DNA from 3 places in the Noviherbaspirillum sedimenti genome. Region 2 is predicted to be linked to each of the others. Evidence: riboswitches for the same ligand, from Rfam matches in the RefSeq annotation. Region 2 holds a riboswitch; each other region holds the start of a gene.
The links. A riboswitch is a leader RNA that binds a small molecule or an ion and turns the genes downstream of it on or off. The one in region 2 is predicted to bind cobalamin.

Region 1 (5,910 bases), 1.3 Mb from region 2:
TTCATTTCAGCACGATTTCCCGGAGCCGGATCGCATGATCCTCGTCTACAATTCAAGACGCCCTTTCGCCGATCTGGCTGAAGGGCTGATCGGCGGCTGCATCGACCACTTCCGCGAAACCATCGCGCTGGCGCGCGAGGATTTGTTATGCGCGGACGGCACACGTGTCCGGTTCACGCTGACGAGGCAGTTCCATGGACAGCCGCATTGAATTGTACGAACGCCGTCTGAATCGGGAGGCCGCCGCCCGCAAGCAGGCCGAGGCGCTGCTCGAACAGAAGAGCCAGGAACTCTTTGAAAGAAAGCTGCAGGAGCAGAAACTGGCGGAGACCGCCCTGCGGGAAAGCGAGCAGCGTTATCAACTGCTTGTGGAATTGTCACCCGATGCGATTCTGATTGCGGCAGAAGGGCGGATTACCTATGCCAATGCCGCCGCCGCGCGTCTGTTCGGCGCTCAGGAGCCGGCCGATCTGCTTGGCTACACGATGCTGAACCTTGCCGCCCCGGCTTGCCGGGCGAATGTGGCGGCGGCGATGCTCGATCTGGAACAGAATAAGGTTTGTCCCACCGTCGAAGAACAGGCGTTTCGACTCGACGGCACGATCATGGATATCGCCATGACCCGCATCGCGTTTATCTATCGCAACAAGACGGCGGTTCAGATCGTGGCGCGCGATATTTCCGAGCGCAAGCGTCTCGAAAAGCAGCTTAACCATCTGGCGACGCATGATGCGCTGACCGGACTGCCCAATCGCAACCTCCTGACCGACCGTCTGCAACAGGAAATTGCGTATGCCAGGCATCACAACAGGCAATTCATGGTGTCTTTCATCGACCTGGATCGCTTCAAATGGATCAACGACAGTCTGGGTCATGAAGCAGGGGACACCTTACTCAAAACCGTGTCCCGCAGAATGTCTGGCTGTCTCCGCAAAGAGGATGCGGTGGCGCGCATCGGCGGGGACGAGTTCGTGCTCTTCCTGCGGCATGCGGATAAGGATAATCCGTACGAACACATGCATGTCGTCGATCGCGTCGTGGAGGCCGTTTCCACCCCCATGACGCTGAACGGTCATGAAGTAACGATCACCTGCAGTCTGGGCTGCAGCAGCTACCCGGATGACGGACAAAGCGCTGAGGCGCTGCTCCAGTGCGCCGATGCCGCGATGTACAAGGCAAAGGAGATGGGGCGCAACAAGATAAGGCTTTTCGACCCGGATTTGCGGGCGCAAATCGACAGGAAAGTCCGACTGGAAACCGATCTGCAGCAAGCAATCGAACGGGATGAACTCATGCTGCATTATCAGCCACAGGTCGATCTCCAGAGCGGCCGCATCGTGGGGCTGGAAGCGTTGTTGCGCTGGCGGCATCCCGAGCTTGGCGAAATCGCGCCGGCCGAGTTCATTCCGCTGGCGGAAGAAATGGGACTCATCATGCCCATCGGCGCATGGGTGATCCAGGAAGCCTGCAAACAAAACAAGGCGTGGCAACAAGCGGGCTTCCCGCTGATACGGGTGGCCGTGAACCTGTCGCCGAAGCAATTGAACCATCCTGGACTGGTCGACTTTGTCGCTGGCTGCCTGTCCGCCACCGCGCTCGATCCAGCTTGCCTCGAACTGGAATTTACCGAGAGCGCATCCATGGACGACCCCAATACGATCATCCCCCTGATGCACCAGCTGAAAAAACTGGGGGTGAGCCTGTCGATCGACGATTTTGGTACCGGATATTCGAATATGAAGTATCTAAAAAACTTCCCCATCGACAAGCTGAAATTGGACGGTTCTTTTGTCCGGGAGATCACGACCGATCCGCGCAGCCTGGCGATCGCCGACGCCATTATCGCCATGTCGCACCACTTGGGCCTGAAAGTCGTTGCGGAGATGACCGAAACCGATGCGCAGATCATGCTGCTTATCGCCCGAGCCTGCGATCAGGCGCAAGGCTATTATTTCAGCAAGCCGGTGCCCGCCGAGCAGTGCGCAAGATTGTTGCAGATGGGCTGCCTGCCGCTTCCGACCAGCGGGAAGCCTGTCCTTCGAACCCTAATGCCGTTCACTTACGCAGCAGTCGGGAATTAAGACGACGGTCGCACATCGCACTCCTTCCTCTTCAAGGAGAAGGAGAAGGCAGGGATGGGTGTCAGTGGCCGACACAGTGCAGTTTTAAACCCATCCCCACCCTAAGAAACGGAGCGTCGTCTTGCAAGCCGACGACGTTCCGCAGGCGCGGGGCAGTGCCTCGCGCACCGGATGCTTGTGTAAAAACCTCCGGTGCGGGCGCTGGCCCGGTGTCAAAATGCTCACCACCCCACAACTGGAAACCGCTGGCACACGCTCCGATATGATCCGCTTCAGCTGAAACAGCGTGTTTCAGTTGTCATGAAATGGTGCGAGCCGTACAATGCTGTTTTTGGTGCCCGCGGACACGTCTCTGTCCGCAGTTAAACGGGAAACACCAGTGCTCTGCACTAAGGTGTGCTGCCCCCGCAACGGAAAGCAAGCGTCACGATTCCTGTCGTGACAAGTCGTCTCTCAACGCCACTGTGCATTTGCATGGGAAGGCAAGACGGTTGACTTGCTAGCCCGGATACCGGCCAAACAAGTGGAAGTGTGCGAACGGGGATGTTCGCGATACTGGCAGCGCATGTTTCGGCATGCCGCACGCTATTTCGCTCGCTTATTCAGTTTGTGCGCTTCTGTTCAATTCGACCTGCGGGGAAGCGGGCCGGTTGCTTATCGCACAAAACTCAACAATGAAATCTTCTGTTTTTGCGGGCCCTACCAGCCTGGCTGTAAAACCATTCGCATTGGCAATGGCGGCCGTCGTGCTGGGCATTTGGGCACCGTCGGCGTATGCCGAGCAACAAGAATTGCCGACCGTTACCGTGCAGGGGAGCCGCGTAACCAGCGGGGTGGCGCTGGACGCCGAAGCAGGCACCGCCACGCGGCTCGGCGTCTCAGTCAAGGATGTGCCAGCCAGCGTGGAGATTCTGACGCAGGAAGCCATGCGTGCGCAAGGCAGCCGCACCATGGTGGAGGCGGTCGAGAAAGCCGCCGGTTTCAGCGGCGGTTTTACAGGCGGTACGCCCGGCACGTTTTCGGTGCGCGGTTTCACTAATAATGGCGTGGCTTTCCTCCATAACGGCGTGCGCATCCCGGGAGGAACGGGCATGTCGAGCCGCAACATGGATGTTGCCAACTTCGACCGCATCGAAGTACTGCGGGGGCCGGCCTCGGTGCTGTACGGCGAAGGCGCGATCGGCGCGGCGGTCAACTTCATTTCCAGGACGCCCAGCCGAAAACAGGCGCCGTTCGAGGCAAGCTACGCATTTAGCAGCTTTAACTCCCATCGCTTGCATGCCGGCACCGGCGGGCCGGTCAAGGAAGGCGCGGCGTATTACCGGATCGATGCCAGCCTCAACGACTACGGCAGCCATGTCGAAGACAACCGCAGCCGTTTGGAGCGACTGACCGGTTCGCTGCTGTTCACCCTCGCGCCCTCACTCGACTTGACGCTGGAATTCGACAAGATGCGCGATCGCCAAAAGAACGCCTATTGGGGCACGCCGCTGGTCAATGGCCGCATCGATCCGGCATTGCGCCGCGTTAATTACAACAATCTGAACGATGACCGCTTCGCCGCCGATACCACCTGGCTGCGCGCCAATCTATCCTGGACCCCGAACGCCCAGTGGGAAGTGCGCAATCAGTTGTATCACTACGACTCTTACCGCGATTGGCGCAACGTCGAAAACCTCACCTATAATGCCGGCGCGGCGCCAACGGTCACACGCTTTTCCTGGGGTGATCTCGATCATGATCACCAGGTGACCGGCAACCGGACCGAAGCCCTGCACAAGGGATCCCTTGGGGCGCTGGAAAACCGGCTGGCGATCGGCATGGATGTGAACGCCACGCGCTTTGCCACGGCCCGCAACGGTTTTCCCGCCGCGCCGCAGACTGTCGACGCCTTCAATCCGGCACCGGGCTCTTTCGCCGCAGCCACGCCGATCAACCGCTCGCCCGCGCGCAGGGTCGGCATCGACCAGTGGTCGATCTTCGCCGAAGATCAACTGTCCCTGACGTCGGCGCTGAAACTGGTCGGCGGCCTGCGCCATGACCGCTTCGACGTGAACTGGACTTATTTCGATCTCGCCGGCGCGCCAAGCGAATCGAAAACGTACTCGGCCAATTCCTACCGCGCTGGCCTCGTCTACGATGTGCTGCCGAACCTGACGCTGTATGCATCCTACGCCACGGCGGTCGAACCAGGCGGCACGCTGCTGCTGCTTAACCGCAACCAGAGCCAGCTCGCCCTGTCGCGAGCCAAGCAGTGGGAAGCGGGCTTAAAGCAAGGCTTCTGGGCCGGCAAGGGCGAATGGACGCTGGCCATCTACGATATCGTCAAAACCAATGTTTTCGTGCCCGACCCCGTCAATCCAGCCAACCGTCTGCCTGTTGGCCGACAGTCGTCGACCGGCGCGGAAGTCAGCGTCAGCCTGCGCCCTACCCGGCAGTGGACGCTGGACGCCAACCTGGCGCTGGTGAATGCGCGCTTTGACGATTTCAGCGAAGGCTCGCCGCCCGTATCGCGCAATGGCAACACGCCGACGTTCGTACCCGAAGCTGTCGCCAACCTGGGCGTGCGCTATGCGCCGGATGCCCAATGGGAATTCGGTACCTGGGTTCGGCGCGTGTCGACAGTGCATACCGACAACGCCAACACCGTCAGGTTGCCCGCTTATACGACCCTTGATCTCGGCGCGACCTATAAAGTCAGCAAGCGGCTGGAAATCGGCATGCGCGTGCGCAACGCCACCGATGCGCTGTATGCGCATTGGGCCTACCGTCCGCAGCAGGTCATGATCGCCGAGCCACGCACTTACGAGGCTTCGGTGCGCGCAAGCTTTTGACCGGCGCGATGGGGAGCGCAATTAAAAGAGCCGTGGTCTTCCTGCACCGCTATTTCGGCATGTCGCTGGCCCTGTTTTTCCTGATGTGGTTCGCCAGCGGCCTGGTGCTGCTGTATGTACCGTTTCCGCGCCTGACGCCGGCCGAACGCATTGCGGCTTTGCCGCCGCTTGCGCTGGAACGCTGCGCGGTGACGCTGTCGCAAGCGCTGGATGCCTTGGCGCTGGATCAGGCCGAAGCAGTGCGCTTGGGCATGCTGGACGGCCGGCCGGTTTATCGCATCCTGGCAACGGGGAAATCGGCGCGCTGGCAGGCCGTGTTTGCCGACACCGGCGAACGCGTGACGACGGTGGATGCGCAAGCGGTCGCGGCAGGCTTCCAGGGCGGCGGCACGGCACGCCAGGTGGACAGTTTCGAACTCGACCAATGGACGGTGTCGGCAAACCTGCATCCTTACCGCCCCTTGGCTGAAGTCGACATGCAGGACGCGGATGGGACGCATCTTTACGTGTCGCTGGCCAGCGCGGAAGTGGTGCGCGACACGCGCAGGATGGAACGTTTCTGGAACTGGATCGGCGCCATTCCGCACTGGATTTACCCGGTGCAGTTGCGCCGTCATGGCGACATTTGGCATCATGTCGTCGTCTGGCTGGCGCTGCCGGGCGTACTGGTGACGATGACGGGACTGTTTGTGGGACTCGTGCGAGTGCGCTTCGGCAAGGGCGACGCGGGCCGCCGCATTCCTTTCCGCGAGCCGGTGTTTCGCTGGCACCATGTGCTCGGCCTGTCCGGCGCGCTGCTGGCGCTGGGCTGGATCTTCAGCGGCCTGATGTCGATGAACCCTTTCAGCCTTTTTCCATCGTCAAAGCCCGACCCGCAACTATTGGCCGCCTGGCACGGCGGCCCGTTGAGCCGCCGCGACAGCGTCGAGGCAGGCCTGCTGCGCGGGCTGGCAGGGCAGGGTATCAGGGAAGTCGAATGGCATCGGCTGCGCGGC
Region 2 (5,910 bases):
ATGTGGCGGCTGATCCACATGATCATGCGCGCATCCTGCAATCCCTGCTGTTAAGCTTGCCTAAAAATGCGCGTTTTTTTTCCAGCCCGCTGCAACGTTGCGCCGGGCTTGCCCGAGATGTCGCGGATGTACTTGGCAATGTCACGCTGAGCTTTGATGCGCGTCTGGCGGAAATGGATTTCGGCAGCTGGGAGTTACGCACCTGGGACGATATCCCGCGCGCCGAAATCGATGCCTGGGCCAGCGATACCATCCACTACCGCCCCGGCGGCGGCGAGAGTGTTTTGCAGATGGCGCAACGCGTCCGCGCATTTCACGATGAGGTACTGATGCTCCAGCAGGATTGCGTGGTGATTTGCCATGCCGGCACCATTCGCCTGCTGCTGGCATGTCAGCGTAGCTTGTTGCCTGCGGAAATGGCCCTGTACGCTGCACAATCCAGTCACCAGATCGCTTATGGCGAAGTGATTCACCTGGAATGGCAAATCCCATGAACTTTCCCGATACGAAAACATCTGCCCTGACATGATCCCGAAGCCAAATCATACCTGTCCGCTATGCGGCGGTCCGAACGCATGCGCCCCGGCGTGCAGCGGCGACATCAATACGCCTTGCTGGTGTACCACCGTCAATATCGATCCGGCCGCGCTCGCCCGCATTCCGGACGCTCAGCGCATGCAGTCCTGCGTCTGCCAGCAATGCGCGACAGCGGCCGCCGACCCGGCGCCCGGGAGCGGCACCAACGCCGGATAGTTCATACGAAAATCAGTAGGGAATGAAACTGCGCACGCCGCCGCTTTCCAGCAATTCGAAGCGGCAATCGAAAGCTTGCTGCAATGTATCGACGGAAAGCACTTCATCGGCCGTGCCAAGCCAGTGACGCCCCTCGGCCAGCAGCAGCACATGGGTAGCGAAACGCGCCGCCAGGTCGATATCGTGGCAGCTCGAAATCACGGCATGCTTGCCCGCGAGCTCACGGATGAAACGCATCATGGCCAGCTGTTGCGACACATCCTGGTGCGCCACCGGTTCGTCCAGCAGCATCAGCGCCGGGGCTTGCGCCAGCAGCGCCGCCAACGCCACGCGCTGGCGCTCGCCGGCCGACAGCGTCAGCACATCCATCTTTGCCTTGTGCGTCAGACCCACTGCCGCCAGCGCGCGTTCTGCCTGCGCCACATCGGCATCGCTATCCCAGCCGCCGCCGAGCCGATGCGGCGTGCGGCCGACCAGCACAGTGGCCAATACCGACGAGGGAAAGCTGTCGAGCTGCTGCTGCGGCATGAAGCCGCGCTTCAGCGCCAGCGCCTGCGCCGGCCATGCGTGCAGCGGCTTATCGTCCAGCATGATGCTGCCCGAGGAGATCGGCGCCAGGCCGCTCAACGCATACAGCAGACTGGTCTTGCCGACGCCGTTCTGGCCCAGGATGCACCAGAATTCGCCGGGCGGGACACGCCAGTTCAAATCATCGATCAGCTGTTGACCGCCCCGCGCCAGCGCCAGATGTTCGGTCCGCAGTTCAAAATTTATAGTGCTCATGCCCTTCCCCGTCCCAGCAATATCAGGAATACCGGCACACCGACCAGGGCGGTGATGACGCCGACCGGCAATTGTACCGGCGCAACGATGGTGCGTGCCAGCAGGTCGGCGAGGGTCAGCGCAATGCCGCCCGCCAGCGCCGAGGCCGGCAGCAGCAGGCGCTGGTCGTTGCCGATTACCAGGCGCAAGGCATGCGGCACTATCAGGCCGATAAAGCCGATGGTCCCGGCCACAGCAACCGCGGCAGCGGTCGCCAGGGACGCCACCAGCAGCGCTGCGGCGCGCAGACGCACGACAGGCACGCCCAGCAACTGCGCGGCGGCGTCGCCATGCGCCAGCACGTTCAGGCGCGCGCTGTTGCGCATGGCCCAGACAAAAGACAGGCCCAGCACGAACCAGGCAGCCCCCTGCCACTGGGCGTTTTCGAGGTCGCCCATCAGCCAGAACACCATGCCGCGCAGGCGCGTATCCGGCGCCAGCGACAGAATCAGGGTCAGCATGGCGCCGAAGCCCGACGCCAGCATGACCCCGGTGAGGATCAGGCGCACGCCGCCGCCGTTGGCGCCGCGCGTCCCCAGCCGCAACAAGGCGCCGCGCGCCAGGCCAAACAACAGCCCGGTCGCCAGCAAGGCGCCGGCCAGTGCGCCAAACTGCACACTCAGCTGCATGCCCCATAGCAGCGGCGCAGCCGGGGCCAGCAGCAACATGCCCAGAGCGCCCACCGCGGCGCCGCCGGACACGCCCAACACATAGGGGTCGGCCAGCGGATTGCGCAGCAAGAGTTGCAGCAAGGCGCCGGCCAGCGCCAGCAGGCCGCCGACTGCAAACGCCGCCAGCGCGCGCGGCAGGCGCAGTTGCATGACGATATCGTCGCTGCCCCATCCCGCGCGACAGCCGCTACTGCCGCAGGCGACTGCCAGCGCCAGCACGGCCAGCCCCAGCAACAGCAAGCCGCACAGGATGAGGAAAGCTTTTCTCATGATTTGACTGGAAAGTCAGGCGTGCGGTCGCTGGCGCCGCGGGTTCGGTGCCGCACGCCGGCAGCCCAGGGGTTCAGGGTTAGAAGCGATATTCGGCGCTTACATAGCCATTACGCCTGTCTTCGGGGTAGGCGTTAAAGCGCGAAGGCGTCGCCGAAATATTGGTCACAGCGTAGGAATAATAAGCCTTGTCGAACAAGTTGTTGATCCCTGCCGCAAGACGCCATGCGCCGATGTCATGACTCAGCTTGATATCGCTCACCGTGTAGCTGGGCATGCGGCGGAAGCGGTTGGCCTGGTCATTGTCGTAGCGCTGGCTGCCGACATAAATTACGTTGAAAGCCAGGCGCGTGGCAGCCGTTGCCTGCCAGCCGAGGTTGAGGCTGAGGCGATCCTTCGGCACCAGCGGCACGTCCTCGCCGGCGATGTTGACGCTGAAGGGCGCGAAGCCCAGGTCGCCGTCGAACCCGTTGAATGTACCGCTGCGGAAACGGGACTGGATTCGGGTATAACGCGCAGTCAAATCCACCGTCTTGCCGATGACCAGCTCGCTCTCCAGTTCCAGGCCACGCCGTCTGGTCGGCGACAGATTCGAGTTTCTGCCCTCGTAGGCGTTGTAATGAATCTCGTCATCGATCTCCATGTCGAACAGCCCGGCACGCAGACGCGCCCCCTTGCCGCTCCATTGCATGCCGATTTCGCGGTCACTGGACTTCTGCGGCTTGAGCAAGCCCGGTGCGCAGGGAGCAAACTGACAGCGGTTTTCATCGATCGTCGCCACGCGGAAGCTCTTGCCGACGCGGCCGTAGGCGGAATAGCCGGCGCCGAGCTCCTGTTGCAGCGCCAGTTCGTGCGCAGACAGGCGATGCTTGACCGATGTTTTCGAGCGGGGCGTGATGCTGTCGGCGTCATCCTGTTCGACGATTTCGCGGCGCGCGCCCAGGCTCAGGCGAGTGCCGGTGGCGAACAGCAATTCATCACGGAAATAGACCGCACGATTTTCCTGGTTGCCCACCTCGTTTTGGCTGGACAGAAAGCCCGTTGCCGCTGTCCGGTTGGTGTAGGACCAGTCGCTCCAGTCCATGCCGGCGGTCAGCCGGTTGTCGATTCCGGCCAGCCGGCTCTTCCACAGCAGGCGGGGGGAAACTGTAGTGACGTCCACATCCGTATCGGCAAGGCTGGTGCCTACCCCGACGAACGAGCCGAACGACTGTCGCGCTTTCTCGCGCCGCCCGACATCGAGGGCCAGCGTCACATCGCCGAAGCGCTTTTCCCCGCGCAGGGAATAAATCCGGCTGTCGCTGTTCATGAAGTCGTCGGGGGTCGTGGCGCCGCGCGGATCGCTCGCCAGCTGCGCCTCGGTGCGGATGCCGGGCAAGCGGGATTTCTGGTCGTCGGCACTGAAATTGAACGCAATGAATTCGTCGCGTCCACCAAAGCGCAATTCACCGCTGACGGTATCCAGCTCGGCGCGGTTATTGGCGCGGTAGCCATCCTTTTCATAATGCTGGGCATTCAGTCTGAGCCCCCAGGTGCCGTTACCGACCTGCATGCTGCCACGCACATCGCGCAACCCGTAGCTTCCCGCCAGTCCCAGCACATTGCCGCTGACGCCCTCCGTGACGGGGGACTTGGTGATGATATTGATCGTGCCGCCGGTGGCGCCGCCCCCGTACAGCACGGCGCCAGCGCCGCGCAGGATTTCGATGCGTTCGATGGAGTCGACGGGAATCGACGACAAGCGCGCAGGAACGCCCTCGTTCTCGGAAATGCGCTGTCCATTCAGCAGGACCAACGTATTCTGATCCCCCGTCACGCCGAAGCCGCGCAAATCCAGCGGAGCATCGGGTACGCCGGTGAAGCTGATGCGGGTGTGCACTCCGCCGAGTTTACCCAGCACTTCGGAAACCGTCGTCGGCGAGCTGTTGCGGATGTCGTCCGCCGTGATGACCTGGGCCGCGATAGGAGCGTCTGCGGCGGCAGACTGGAAACGCGTCGCCGTGACCACGACCGGGGCGAGCGCCTGTTCAGCGTAAAGGTTGGTGGCGTACAAGAGCGGCAGAACAGCCGCCAGGGGCGTCAAGCGGGAAATGGCGCGCGCCCCGCGCGAAGCAGCCGGACGGGAATTGATATTAGACATGATTTCGATTTCAAGAAAAGTTCCCCGGCCAGCTTCCCCGCGAGCCGGACTTAACAAAAGGCTGGAAGAAGGATAGAAACGAGAACGGCATGCATGTCGCGCAATTCGCAACGGCAGCATTTCGTATTCGCGAAATTCCCCGTTCGCAGCACTTTCACCCGTTCTGGCCGGTATCCGGGCTCACAAGGCGAACTGCGTAACCTTCCCATGCCAAATCAGCACAGTGGTGTCAAGACGCAGCCAGTACGGCAATGCCGTACGCTTGTTGACCGTTGCGGGGGCAGCACACGCGGGCGTGGGTCGCATGGATCCATCCAGCCTCGTGTTTCCCGTTTAACTGCGCGCCATGAACGGCGCGCGGGCACCAAAACCCGGCAAGTGTACATTTTATCCACATTGAAAGTCAATTCGACAAGAGGCAAGCGGCACACTTGCGCAATTGCGACGATTTGACAATTCCTTTGCCCATAGAGGGAATTTCTTCGGTATTATTGCCATTAATCAACGATATTTCGCCGTCTGGCCCTTCCCGACCATTCCCTCCCGAGCTGGCAAGGCGGGCCCGCCTGACGGCAACCCCGCACACTGGAGATGCACTGGCTATGACTGATGACCTGGACGCACTGTTTGAAGAAGTGTCGGCGCAACGCACGCAAGCAACAACGACGGCAGCGCAAGCGGTGACAGCGGCGGCGGCCGACGGCAAGCTGGCTTCGGATATCGCCTACGACAATCAGGACAAGCAGGACCAGCCGATGTATACACGCCTTGGCGGCATCGTGCGCCTGCTGCACGATTCGCTGCGCGAACTCGGCTATGACCGTACCCTGTCCGATGCCGCCTCGCAAATCACCGATGCTCAAGGCCGCCTGGAACACATCGCCGCGTTGACTGAACAGGCCGCCAACCGCGTCCTCAACACCATCGACCAGGGCATCCCCGAACAGGAAGCAGTGCTGAAAAGCGCGCTGGAGATGGATAGCCGCTGGACAAGGCTGTTCGAAGGCACGATGAGCATCGAGGAATTCCGTGAACTTGCCACCGATTCCAAGGCATTTGCCCTGAAGGTCGCCAGCGCCACCGAAACCGAGAAGGCGCGCCTGCTCGACATCATGATGGCGCAGGATTTCCAGGACATCACGGGCCAGCTGATCAAGAAAATCGTCTCTGTCACGCAAAAGGTCGAAACCGAGCTGGCGCAGCTGTTGCTGGACAATGCGCCGCCGGAAGTGGCGCAATCGCTGAAAGATGCGC
Region 3 (5,910 bases), 890 kb from region 2:
CCGGCGGACGGCCGGTGCGGCCCTCGATGGCCAGCGACAATCCGCCGAGATAGTCGAAGGCGTCATTGTTGTCGAGCAGTCCGTACAGGTTGCTGGCACGGCCGTGGTAGGTGCGGCCGATGCCCACGAGCGCAGTGTCGAAGGCTGCATGACTGGCTTCGCCGCTATCGGCAAGGCCGTAGGCGTGACCCATGCGCCTGCGGTAAGCGCGGCCGATCTCGTCGCGCTCTCGCCAGGCGCCGGAGCGTTCGGTCAGGCGGTTGACGCCAGCGCCGTAGGCGCCGGGGGCATCGCCGAAGATGCGCAGCGCGGCGGAACGGCCGGCTTCCGGGGTCGACAGTCCGGATTGTTCGAGTACGGCGAGCCGGTGCAGCCATTCGCGCGCAACACGGTTGTCACTCACCGCTTCGCGGCCCCAGGCAGCTGTCGGCACCGGCGCCAGCGCGGCGGCCAGGGCCTCCTTCAGTTGGGGGCGTTGCTCGGCCAGGCCGGCAGCAGAGGCGGCCAGCGCCAGGCGACCGGCGCGGTCGATCAAATTGATCAGGTTAGGATAGAGGTCGCGGAACAGGCCGGAGGTGGTGACGATCACGTCACGTCGTCCCACCCCCTGCTTGAGGCGAACGTCGGTGACGATGCCGCGGGCGTTCCATACTGGTTCGGCCCCCATCAGCGCGAGCGAGAACGCGACCATCACGCCTTCGTCGCGCACGGCGTCGGATGCCCAGAGGATGACGCCTTCGGAGCCTTGTGCCGGTTTGTCGCGGGCCGCAGCCTTGCTGGCCAGCGCCTCTCCCAGCCGGTAGCCGACCCGGGTAGGCAGGATGTCGCCGTCGATGGCATGGAAATTTCGGCCGGTCGGCAGCGCCTCCGGCGAGCGCAGCGGGTCATTGCCTTTGCCCGGCGCGATATAGCGCCCATCCAGGCCGGCCAGCAGGCCAAGCATTTCGAGTCGTGGCGAGTCGGCCAGCTTGCGGCTGATTGCCGGATCGTCGATGCCGCCTTTTTTCATCGAAGCGAGCATCAGGTCCAGCGACGCCTGGCTCCACTGGCGCCCGAAAATGTGCAGGCCGTAGGGCATGAATTTTTCCTGCAGCTTGGTCAGGTAGTGGCCGATTTCATGGGCCAGCAGGTCGTCGTCGGCTGCTTCAAAACCGATGCCGCGCACGGCCAGCACGTCGGCCATTGAAGCTTCCAGTTCGGCTTTCAGGTTCAGTGCCACAACTTGTTCCCGCATGGTGCGGGCGGCCTGGGCCTTGAGCGATTCGCTGGATGCGGCTTCGAAGCTCTCGACGACCTGGCGCAAGGCCAGCAGCTGGTCATAGAGCGGTGTCGAAGCAAGCGGCGGCGTCAGGTGATCGACGATCACGGCCAGGCCGCGCCGCTTGGCCTGCGTGCCTTCGCCGACGCCGTCGACAATATAGGGATAAATGCCGGGCAGGTCGGCGGCGATCAGGCTGGGATAGTCGTCCGCCGCCAAGCCGACGGCCTTGCCGGGCAGGAATTCATAGGTCGAATGGCGGCCGACGTGCACCAGCGCGTCGGCCTTGAAGCGGTCGCGTAGCCAGTGGTAGAAGGCGAGGTACTGATGCGGCGGCGTGACGCTGGTGTTCGCGTGCAGCAGTTCCTCATCCACTTCCCAGCCGCGCGGCGGCTGCGGGCCGATGAATATGTTGCCGAAGACGATACCTGGCACCAGCAGCTTGCCGCTATCGACCATGACTTTGCCGGGTGCGGGGCCCCAGCCCTTGAGGCCTTCGATACCGTATCCGGTAAGGCGGCGGATGAGCGGCGTGAGGGCAACGCAGGGCCGCTGCGGACGGTCGGCAAGACAGGCGAGGTAAGCGGCTTCGAGTGCGTCCAGATCGCGGAGGGCTTGCTGCCGCTTCGGATGGTCGGCGCCTTCGACCAGGTGACGTAATTCCTTCAGTGCAGTATCGGCCCGCTTGCGGCCCGCGGCGCGTTCGTTGGCGGTCTCCGCTTCAAGCACTTCTGCATGCAGGCGGCCGAGAGGGCCGTCTGTCATCTCGTCGCGGACACGGGAGGGCAGTGTCGAAAACCAGCGCGCGTAGTCGGACGCCGGGACGCTCGCGATGGCGGTGCTGAGCTCGCGTAGCGCGGCACGGTCCTCCGGCAGGTTAACGCCATGCGCCATGATGCGGTCCAGCAAGGCCTCCGGCGAAGCTGGCAATTCGCCTGTCGTGTAGCCGGCCGCCTTGAGTGCATGCAGCATGTCGAATAGCGATGCGGGCACATCGAGGTTATCGGCGCCGATGTTCTGGCGCCCCGGCGGATGGTTGTAATAGACGACGGCAATGCGCTTGTCGCGGTTTGCCTTGCTGCGCAAGGTCAGCCAGCGATGGACGCGCGCGGAGAGGAGGTCGATTTGCGCATCCAATGCGACCGGCGGACGGGTCTGAATACCGGTCACGCCATCTGTTTTGCTTCGTCCCAACGCCGAGACGACGATGGGCTGGCCGATCCCTTGCAACTCAGGCAGGGCGACACGGTACTGCACGGAGTCGGCCGGCAGGCCGTCCGGCGACAGGCGCCACTGGGTCGCGTTGCGCTCGCTCAGGCGGATTGCCTTGAAGACCGGCACATCCAGTTTCTTGAACGCGTCGATGACGGCCTCCCTGCCGTCGGCGGCCCCAACCACGAAATCCTGCAATACGATCAGTGCGGCAGGTCGCGCCGGCGCAACCAGTTCGGACAGACGCTCCAGCGCGTCACGCGAGGCGCTTCCCCAGCGGGTCAGTATCTGCACGCAGGACAGGCCGCGCTGTTCGATGCGCTGGCAGAGGGCAGCGGGCGTGCCGGCATCCATGTTGGCAAGGTCGAGTACGACGACGCTTGGCTTCGGCGCCAAGCCAAGGGAGGCGCCTCCGCCCCAGGCTGAGGCGTCGCTCAACTCTTTGCTGCCGATGCGCATGCGCAACGCCGGTTCCGGCTTCGGGGCCGACAGTGGCTGGCGCAGGTCGAGCAAGTGGGCAAACAGCGCCGTCATGTTTTCGCCGCCCCAGGCTTGCCAGACTTGGCGGGCGGCCAGCCATCGGCGCGCTGTCGGGTGGGCGTTGGCTGCGTTCAATGCCGCCGGGGGCGGGTTTTCCTGCGCCAACTGGAACAATGTGTCGGCTGGAAAGTTGCCCAGGCTTCCGGGACGGTCTGCGTCGAGGTTGCGGCTCATCAGGTTCAGGCTGGATTCCCCGTTCAGTGCGAGCACGGCGGTGCGGGGGCGGGCATGGCGCTCCAGCGCGTCCTTCAGGCGGCGCGCAGGATCACCGAAGACAGCGGCCGCGAGCACGCTGTCTGCCTGGCCGATCCATTGGCTGAGTTGCTTGTCGCTGGCTGCCATCAATTGCGCCGGGGTGCGCAGCACGATGCGGTCACCCGGATGGCTGGCGAGATGACGGTGCGCGGCCTCGATGGCGGTTGGCGCAGTACGTTCGGTGACAACGCCAAACAATGTTCCTGCCCAGCTTTGCGCAGACGTGGCGAAAAGGACGATGCAGAGCAGATAGCAAGCGAAAGGGGGATTTTTTGAGCGAGCCGGCATTTTCTTCGGACGGTGTACTGAAAGGTACCAGACCAGGAGAAAAAAGCTCACGCGTACCTACCGGGCGGCAGGCATCAATCGAACCTTTCCCATCACCCCGGGGATTGGTACTGCATATGCTTCAGGCCGGTCTTCTGGCTCGCCTTCATCCTTCCCCGGCCTTCCCATGCACAGGCACAGTGGTGTTTCCGGAGTCGTCAGGCTTACAGCAGCGGGGGCTGCGCCGGAATGTCTGATCGCTCAGCGTCACCGGCTTCCCGTTTCACCCGCTCTGTGAATACGGAGCAAGGCACCTAAAGTGTCGCCAGTATAACGCAAACGGAAAAATCATATGCCAGGACTTTAACGCCTCGTTTGCCCTTTTCGCTGCAGCATGAGCAAAGCGGCATTGGCTTCGAATCGTCCGGCTTGCTCGACATACCCCCCTGCACGGTTCCATCCTGCCGCAAGCCGCCTGGCTGCTTGATGTCCTGGAACTCGGCGCTTGAGCAGGGCGCGCTGGCGGTCAGTCCGCGCTTGAATCAGACTGGCCGCCGCGGCGGGGTGGCCAGCCCTCGCGCTCGGCCGAGCCTAGGACAACAGGGGCGGTGCGTTGCCCGTATCCAGCAGTTTGTGCCGATGCTGGCCCGGCTGGAAATCGCGCAAGCGCGCCAGCAATCGGTCGACCTGCGTCTCGTGCATCAGCAAGCCGGCTTGCGCAGGTTTCACGAATCCCTGCGTCACCATATGCGCCACGAAAGCCAGCAAGCCATCATAAAAGCCGGCGACATTCAACAAGCCGATCGGCTTGTCATGCAGGTTCAACTGAGCCCAGGTCAAGGTCTCGAACAATTCCTCCATGGTGCCCAGGCCACCGGGCAGGGCAATGAAGCCATCCGACAGTTGCGCCATCATGGCCTTGCGTTCATGCAGGTCCTTGACCACATGCAGGCGTGTCAAGCCATGATGGCCGACTTCCCACTCCAGTAAGGCCTTGGGAATGACGCCGGTGACTTCGCCGCCCAGGCGCATGACTTCATCGGCGATCACCCCCATCAAGCCGACACTGCCGCCGCCATACACCAACGCGATATTGTTCTTGACCATTTCCTGCGCCAGTGCGCGGGCGGCTTCGGTGTAGGCCGGCAGGGTGCCCGGCGATGAGCCGCAATAGACGCAAATAGATTTCATATCGGTATAAATCGGTTGTTGACACTGGAGCGCATTATCCTGCATCCGGTGCCGCCGCGAGGATTTCGTCGATGACGATTTTCTGAACCTGCGGGTTCAAGCCCAGTGCCACGTGGCCGACGCCATGCAAGGCAATATTGCGTGCGCCCGGCAAATGCGCGGAAGTCTGCGGGGCGATGATGTTGTCATGGTGCGAATAGATGGAAGTAAACAAGCCATAGCGCTGCGGGCCTTCGCGTGCGGCCAGTTCCTGCAGCCACGCGCTGGGCGTGCCGCCGCGCCCGTCACCATATTCGCCGCTGCATGCATTGCTGTTTCCATTGCTGCTTTTATTGATTACCCAGCGCATCTGCTCGCTGTTGCTGCCCAGGCCGAAATTGGCCAGCCCGGTGCCATGGTGCGGCGTGCCCAGCGTGATGACCCTGGCGATGCGGGCTTCGCCATGCGCGCACAGATAGGCGCGCGCCACCAGGCCGCCCATGCTGTGCGCCAGCAGTACGACGCGCCGGCTGCCGGTAGCGTGGCACAGGTTTTCCACCGCCGCATGCACCGCCGGCACGAAACTGTCGATATCGCCGAATACCGGTTCCAGGCTGACCGCCCGGTGCGTGATGCCGGCAGTACCCAGCAGCCGGCTCATGCTGCGCCAGTAACCGCTGTTGCAGCCGTAGCCATGGATCAGCAGCACCGGCAAGCCCCGCGATTTTGCACTGTGATGCCCGGCAAAGGCGCCAAACGGCATGCTCCACGAAGAGCTGAACAAGCTTGCGCGGAATTCTTCCAGATACAGGCGCCATGCATGGCGCAGGGTGATGCGCTCGGCGGGCGGAGTGTCGCTGCGAAAGCGCCATGACAATCGAAAATTGTTGGCGGTAATCAGCATGCGCAGCAGAAGCAGCATGCCGGCAGCGCTCAACATGGCTGAAGCAATGTGCATGCCGAAAAAATGCTTCAGGACGTAGGCGATCGCTGCCGCAATGGCTAGCTGCACGAGCAACAATATCCTGGTAATGAATGCAACCATGTGCGCGCAATTATGCCCCGGGGCGGCGTAAAGTGTATCGCAACAAGCACTGAGTCGCCTCGCACCGGTTGGCCTGAAAGCGCAGGCTTGCCAGTGAAACCCAGGGGAAGTCAGGCAGCATCGCCCGAATCAACCGGAGCGATGGGCTCAGCGCGGCACGGAC

Region 1: it holds a riboswitch for cobalamin, as region 2 does, so the genes downstream of both, D3878_RS13870 (TonB-dependent receptor) here and D3878_RS07645 (TonB-dependent receptor family protein) in region 2, are expected to answer to the same signal.
Region 3: it holds a riboswitch for cobalamin, as region 2 does, so the genes downstream of both, D3878_RS03510 (cobaltochelatase subunit CobN) here and D3878_RS07645 (TonB-dependent receptor family protein) in region 2, are expected to answer to the same signal.

What each region holds. Positions count from the first base shown of each region.
Region 1 is NZ_QYUQ01000002.1:2,961,888-2,967,797, reverse strand. Features, by position in the region: gene D3878_RS13880 (heme NO-binding domain-containing protein) at 1-211, shown strand, start outside; gene D3878_RS13875 (putative bifunctional diguanylate cyclase/phosphodiesterase) at 195-2,081, shown strand; cobalamin riboswitch at 2,397-2,615, shown strand; gene D3878_RS13870 (TonB-dependent receptor) at 2,828-4,915, shown strand; gene D3878_RS13865 (hypothetical protein) at 4,948-5,910, shown strand, end outside.
Region 2 is NZ_QYUQ01000002.1:1,626,132-1,632,041, forward strand. Features, by position in the region: gene D3878_RS07625 (histidine phosphatase family protein) at 1-494, shown strand, start outside; gene D3878_RS07630 (cysteine-rich CWC family protein) at 526-753, shown strand; gene D3878_RS07635 (ABC transporter ATP-binding protein) at 766-1,536, opposite strand; gene D3878_RS07640 (FecCD family ABC transporter permease) at 1,533-2,516, opposite strand; gene D3878_RS07645 (TonB-dependent receptor family protein) at 2,596-4,656, opposite strand; cobalamin riboswitch at 4,805-5,040, opposite strand; gene D3878_RS07655 (protein phosphatase CheZ) at 5,259-5,910, shown strand, end outside.
Region 3 is NZ_QYUQ01000002.1:737,912-743,821, forward strand. Features, by position in the region: gene D3878_RS03510 (cobaltochelatase subunit CobN) at 1-3,463, opposite strand, end outside; cobalamin riboswitch at 3,661-3,865, opposite strand; gene D3878_RS03515 (LOG family protein) at 4,124-4,723, opposite strand; gene D3878_RS03520 (alpha/beta fold hydrolase) at 4,758-5,714, opposite strand; gene D3878_RS03525 (RDD family protein) at 5,895-5,910, opposite strand, start outside.